Hydrogenophaga sp. SL48: one gene and its partner. The protein of the gene in region 1 interacts with the protein of each later gene in a pairwise test. Links are inferred from orthologs where the notes say so. Each region holds a gene or a part of one and is shown on either strand. Other genes may lie near its edges.

Region 1 (3,309 bases):
CAGATCAACGACACAGTTGGCGAGGGCCTACAGCGGGAAAGGGGATGAACAGCTGAAAATACACGCAATCCTGGCTTAGGCCCGTTTCTACGGCTTTTTTGCAACAATCCCTGCCGATCCTCCTCTAGGCGCATCGGTGGTCAGCATTGGAGAATGCTGTTCAGCCGGTATGGGTCGAGAGCGTGAGTTCGGCCCTCCGAGCTGCTGACATTCGGCCGCGAGTTGGCGGAGCATCAGGCGACCTGCCATGCTGGACGACTGCAGTTCTCTCGATACCGGTCATCGATGCTGCCGCATTGCCGGGTAAGCCGATGGCAGCTTCGTGCCAGGCACTATGAACTCAGCTCCCGGCCGCGACATACGGCTGTCGCGCACAACGGTCCTACCCTCCTGGCATCAACCGGTCAAGGCAAGTGACAACTCCTGTGCAGCCGATCAGGCTTTGGATGCAATCACAAGTGTTGGCCGGATGCTTGCCTCACATCAGGCACAACCACATACTCTGGGCAGTACCAGCATGTAACCAGAAAAAGAACCTTGACCTGTTTACGACTTTAATAACGAGTTTACGACTTTAATTGTCAAGAACAGTTCCAGTGTCAACAGGTTCATGCTCACTCCACCGTGACCGACTTCGCCAGGTTTCGGGGCTTGTCCACGTCCGTCCCTTTGGCCAGCGCCGTGTGGTACGCCAGCAGCTGCAGCGGCACCACGTGCAGGATGGGTGAGAGCGCACCGTAGTGCTCGGGCATGCGGATGACGTGGATGCCTTCGCCGCTCGCGATGCGGGTGTCGGCGTCGGCCAGCACGTACAGCACGCCGCCGCGCGCGCGCACCTCCTGCATGTTGCTCTTGAGCTTCTCCAGCAGCGCGTCGTTGGGTGCCACGGTCACCACCGGCATCGCACTGGTCACCAGGGCCAGCGGGCCGTGTTTGAGCTCGCCCGCCGGGTAGGCCTCGGCGTGGATGTAGCTGATCTCTTTCAGTTTCAGGGCGCCTTCGAGCGCAATGGGGTAATGCAGGCCGCGTCCGAGGAACAGGGCGTTGTCCATGCGCGCAAAGTCCTCGGCCCAGCTGATGACCTGCGGCTCCAGCGCCAGCACGGCCTGCAGCGCCACGGGCAGGTGGCGCATGGCTTTCAGGTGCTGCGCTTCCTGCTCGTCGCTCAAGCGCCCGCGCGACTGGGCCAGCGCCAGCGTCAGCAGGAACAGGCCGGCGAGCTGGGTGCTGAAGGCCTTGGTCGAAGCCACGCCGATCTCGACGCCCGCGCGGGTGATGTAGGCCAGCTGGCACTCGCGCACCATGGCGCTGGAGGACACGTTGCAGATCGTCAGCGTGTGCTTCATGCCCAGGCCCTGCGCATGACGCAACGCAGCCAGGGTGTCGGCGGTTTCGCCGCTTTGCGTGATGGTGACGACCAGGGTGCGCGGGTTGGGCACGCTGGTGCGATAGCGGTACTCGCTGGCCACTTCCACCTGCGTGGGCATCTGCGCGATCTCTTCCAGCCAGTATTTCGCCGTGCACCCGCTGTAGTAGCTGGTGCCGCAGGCCAGGATCAGCACGTTGTCGATGGCCTTGAACACGCCGTGTGCACCGTCGCCGAAGAGCTCGGGCGTGATGCCACCGACGCCTTCGAGCGTGTCGGCAATGGCGCGCGGCTGCTCGAAGATTTCTTTCTGCATGTAGTGGCGGTAGGGCCCGAGCTCGGCCGCACCACTGTGCGCGTGCACGGTCCTGACCGGGCGCTGGCCGGCTTCAAAGACCCGCCCCCGCGCGTCGGCCACCCAGTAGCGGCCCAGTTGCAGGTCCACCAGATCGCCTTCTTCCAGGTAGACGATCTGGTCGGTCACGCCGGCCAGCGCCATCGCGTCGCTGGCGAGGAAGTGCTCGGCGCCGACCACGCCATCGATCTGCCCCACCCCCAGCACCAGCGGCGAGCCGGCACGCGCGCCGACCACACGGTGCGGCTCGTCCTTGTGGAACACGGCGAGCGCGTAGGCGCCATGCAGCTGCGCCACCGCGGCCTGCAAGGCCGCGAACACATCGCCTTCGTACAGCGAATCGATCAGGTGGGCGATGACCTCGGTGTCGGTCTGGCTCTCGAACACATAGCCCTTGGCCTGCAACGCCGCACGCAGCTCGTCGTGGTTTTCAATGATGCCGTTGTGCACCAGCGCCACCCGACCGGCCGCGCCAGCCGGCGCCGACGGGCCGTGACTGAAGTGGGGGTGGGCGTTGTGGACCACGGGCGCGCCATGGGTGGCCCAGCGGGTGTGGGCGATGCCCGTGCCGCTGGCCAGGTGGTGGGTCTGTACCTCTTTGGCCAGCTCGGCCACGCGGGCCGTGCTGCGGGCCCGTTTCAAGCCACCCGAATGCACCGCCACCCCACAGGAGTCGTAACCCCGGTACTCCAGGCGCTGCAAGCCCTGAACCAGCACGGGCACGATGTCGCGCCCCGAAACCCCTGCCACGATGCCACACATGCCATGCTCCAGAAAATCAACGTGAAACGCATGCTACCCATCATCAAAGGAAATTTTCAGTCTTGTTTTTGCAGTTTACGGAAGATAATTCCTTATTCGCAGAGGCATGAAATTTTCAAACCATACTCTGGTGATTTATGGAATCCGTTGAACTGGATGAAGCCGATCTTCGCTTGCTGAGCCTGCTGCAGGACGATGCGTCGCTGAGCAACCAGCGTCTGGCGGAGCTGGCCCACGTCTCGCCGCCCACCAGCCTGCGGCGCATCAAACGCCTGCATGCGCTGGGGCTGATCGAGCGCCAGGTGGCCGTGCTGCAACCGGACCGCCTGGCGGCCCTGACAGGCCATGGCCTCACCGCCCTGGTCGAGATCACGCTGGAACGCCAGGGCGCCGAGCAGTTGCAGGCTTTCGAAGACCGCGCGGTCGCCGACCCGGCGGTGCAACAGTGTTACCGGGTCAGCCCGGGGCCGGACTTTGTGCTGGTGGTGCACAGCCGCGACATGCCCGACCACCTGGCGCTGGCGCAACGCCTGTTCACCAGCGACGCCAACGTGCGCAACGTCAAGGCCTTCTTCAGCCTGCGCCGGGCCAAGTTCGACCCCAGGTTGCCGCTGCCAAGCCACATCCGGTAGTAACAAAGGGTTATCACCGCCCCACTCGCGTAACGGCCACCTAAAATTCCGTCACAAAAATGGCGTAGTTGCCCGGAGGTTTCATGTTTCCATTGTGGGTTGCGTTTGTGGTGGCCATCGCCCTGGTGGCGCTGGGTGTCTGGGTGTATCGCCGCTATTTCAGGACAGTGTCCGGTCGCGAAGACCGCTACACC
Region 2 (3,310 bases), 420 kb from region 1 along the record:
CCCACGCGGCCTGTACTGGGCCGGCACACGCGCCGGGCTCCAGCTGGGCGGCCTGCTGTCCGATGGCGTTCGCCTGGGGCATGCCACCGGCTTCGACTCCGGCAGCACGCTGGACTACGTGTACCGCAACCAGGCCCAGGGCGTTCCGCTGGTGGGCGCCCTGATCGACCGCGCGTACCTGGACTCCATCGGCTGGCGCGGCATCCGCCAGCGCAAGCTGCACGTCGAAGAGCTGCTGCGCGAGGCCATGCAGCGCCTGGCCGCCGCCGGGCGCGAGGTGCGGCTGATGGACATCGCCGCCGGGCATGGGCGCTACGTGCTCGATGCCGTGGCCAGCAGCCCGGTGCAGGTGGCCTCGGTGCTGCTGCGCGACTACAGCGACATCAACGTGCGCGACGGCCAGGCGCTGATTGCGCAGCGCGGCCTGCAGGCCACCGCCCGTTTTGAGAAGGCCGACGCTTTTGATCGCGCCCAGGTGGCCAGCGCCACGCCGCGCCCCACGCTGGCCACGGTCTCGGGCCTGTACGAGCTGTTCCCCGACAACGCCATGGTCGCCCGCTCGCTGGCCGGTGTGGCCGACGCGGTGGCGCCGGGCGGCTACCTGGTCTACACCGGCCAGCCCTGGCACCCGCAGCTGGAGATGATCGCGCGCGCCCTCACCAGCCACCGCCAGGGCCAGGCCTGGGTGATGCGCCGCCGCACGCAGGCCGAGATGGACCAGCTCGTGGCCGCTGCGGGTTTCAGAAAGATCACCCAGCGCATCGACGAGTGGGGCATCTTCACCGTGTCCCTCGCGGTGCGTGAGGCGGCATGAGTGCATCTTCAGGCGCTGTGAACCCGGGCGCACCCGCCGCCTGGCCGTGGCGGCGCTCCGCCGCCTGGCTGGCCCTGCTCGCGCCGCTGTTCTACCTGACCTACGGCCTGGCCAACTGGTGGGCGGTGCAGCGCTGGGCCGCGGGGCAGGTGCCCACGGTGGTGTTCGACTGGGAGCGCCACATCCCGTTCTGGGACTGGACGGTCTTCCCCTACTGGTCGATCAACGCTTTCTACGGCCTGTCGCTGTTCCTGAGCCGCAGCCAGCACCGCATCGACCGCCACGCGGCCCGTCTGCTCACGGCGCAGTTCATCGCCGTGGCCTGCTTTGTGTTGTGGCCGCTGCATTTCAGCTTCGGGCAGCCCGAGGCCCACGGCGCCGCCGGTTTCCTGTTTGCGGCCCTGCGCGGTTTTGACCAGCCCTTCAACCAGGCCCCTTCGTTGCACATCGCGCTCGCCGTGATCCTGTGGGACTGGTACCGCCCGCTGATGCGCAACACCTGGCAGCGCGCACTGCTGCACGCCTGGACCTTCGCCATCTGCGCCTCGGTGCTCACCACCTACCAGCACCACTTCATCGACATCCCCACCGGCGCCTTGCTCGGTTTGTTCTGCGTGTGGCTGTGGCCGCTGGAGCGCGAGGTGGCTTTGCCCGCGGCGTGGCGGTTGAGCCGTGATCCGCAGCGGCTGAAACTGGCCGGGTTGTACTTTGCAGGGGCCGCCGCCTTTCTGGCGCTGGCGCTCGGGTGGGGCGGCTTGGCGCTCTGGCTGGCCTGGCCGGCAGCGTCGCTGGCCGTGGTGGCCTTGAACTACCTGGGCTTTGGCGCGCGCGGGTTCCGCATGGACCGCTGTGGCCGCATGCACTGGTCGGCGCGCTGGCTGCTGGCGCCGTACCTTTGGGCCGCGGCCTTCAACGCCTGGGCCTGGACGCGCGGGCTGCCGCCCCGCGTCGAGGTCATGCCCGGCGTGTGGCTGGGGCGACGCCCGCGCCACGCCGAATGGCTGGCCGCCGGCCAGCCCGCGCTGGTGAGCCTGTGCGCTGAATTGCCGCTGCACGCCGCCGCGCGGCCGGTGAGCCGTTGTCTGCCGCTGCTGGACCTGGTGGTGCCCAGCCCGGCCCGCCTGCGGCGCGCGGCCCACCTGGTGCAGGCCCAGCGCGGCGCCCGCCAGGGCGGGCCGGTGTGGGTGTGCTGTGCGCTGGGTTTTTCGCGCAGCGCCGCGGCGGTGGTGGCCTGGCAGTTGCTGCACCAGGGCACGTCCGATCTGGCCCAGGCCGAAGCCCGCACCCGCCAGGCCCGGCCCCAGCTGGTGCTGGGGCCGGGGTGGCTGGGGGCCTTGAAGCAACTGGCTTCGCCGGCCCCTGGTGGAGGCGGCCGGTGAGCCCGCAACAGAGCCAGCAGCCCATGGGCGAACAGGAACGCGCCGACGCGCTGGCGCTCGCCGCTCTGTTGCGCGCCAGCCTGCGCACGCTGGGCACCTGGTCGCTGGGCTTGAGCCTGCTCGCCGTCCTGGTGGGCGCGGCCTGGCCGCCGCCATCCCTAGCAGTGGGCGGCCTGTGGGTGCTGGTGCTGCTGTGTGGTCTGATGGAGCGGTACTTCGGATTCCGGCTGGCACTGGACGAGCGCCTGTTTCACCAGCTGGGCCATGGGCACATGCCCAGCCTGCATGCGCTGGACACCTCATTGGCCCACCTCGGCTTGCGCCAAAGCGCCGTGCCCGAGCGCCCGTGGAGCGACCGCCTGCGTGGCACCCGCAACCTTCTCCAGCGGCATCTGGCGCTCGTGCTGCTGCAAACCGCCGCAGCGCTGGCCTCCTTGTTTTTTTAGGTTTGTTGTGAACTCAGACCCCTCTCCTTCCACGCGCCCGCAACCCCTCCCACCCATGGAGCCTGAGGGTTCCTCGCCACGCCGGTGGCTGGCCGCGCTGGCGCGGCAAACCATCGTCACCGGGGCGAGCCTGATCACCGGCCTGCGCTCCCTGTGGAGCCGCACAGGCCCCACGGCCAACCAGACCGTGTACTTCGCCAACCACACCAGCCATGGCGACTTCGTGCTGCTCTGGGCCGCCCTGCCGCCCGACCTGCGCACGCTCACCCGCCCCGTGGCCGGTGAGGACTACTGGAACACGTCGGCCCTGCGCCGCTTCATCGGCCGCGACGTGTTCAACGCCCTCATGATCCGGCGCGACGCCAGCGCGGGCGGCCCCGGCAGCGGCGACCCGCTGGCGCAGATGGGCGCCGCGCTCACCGCCGGCGACTCGCTCATCCTCTTTCCCGAAGGCACGCGCAACACCGGCGAAGCGGTGCTGCTGCCGCTCAAGAGCGGCATCTACCACCTTGCCCGCTCCTTCGGCCATGTGCGCTTCGTGCCCGTGTGGATCGAAAACCTGAAACGCGTGTTGCCCAAAGGCGCGCTGCTGCCTGTGCCGCTGGCCTGCAGCGTGCGCTTCGGCGAGCCGTTGGAACTGATCCCCCAGGAAGACAAACAGCAATTCCTGC

What was found.
Region 2: the proteins of glmS (region 1) and IM738_RS23665 interact in binary tests that used the Escherichia coli proteins (3 or more experiments, as listed by UniProt). The link is inferred for Hydrogenophaga sp. SL48 from one-to-one orthologs.

What each region holds. Positions count from the first base shown.
Region 1 is NZ_CP063400.1:5,394,042-5,397,350, reverse strand. Bases 50-3,047 are described here. They hold glmS (glutamine--fructose-6-phosphate transaminase (isomerizing)), read right to left. Parts: upstream 2,484-3,047; coding sequence 615-2,483; downstream 50-614. Other genes in these bases: IM738_RS25740 (Lrp/AsnC family transcriptional regulator), read left to right, coding at 2,621-3,047. Also shown: more of IM738_RS25740, read left to right, coding at 3,048-3,115; IM738_RS25735 (DUF2726 domain-containing protein), read left to right, coding at 3,199-3,309. UniProt on the Escherichia coli protein: Catalyzes the first step in hexosamine metabolism, converting fructose-6P into glucosamine-6P using glutamine as a nitrogen source.
Region 2 is NZ_CP063400.1:4,973,136-4,976,445, forward strand. The notes cover bases 3-3,001. They hold IM738_RS23665 (phosphatase PAP2/dual specificity phosphatase family protein), read left to right. Parts: upstream 3-810; coding sequence 811-2,193; downstream 2,194-3,001. Other genes in these bases: IM738_RS23660 (bifunctional alpha/beta hydrolase/class I SAM-dependent methyltransferase), read left to right, coding at 3-814; IM738_RS23670 (hypothetical protein), read left to right, coding at 2,190-2,639; IM738_RS23675 (lysophospholipid acyltransferase family protein), read left to right, coding at 2,695-3,001. In the rest of the region: more of IM738_RS23660, read left to right, coding at 1-2; more of IM738_RS23675, read left to right, coding at 3,002-3,310.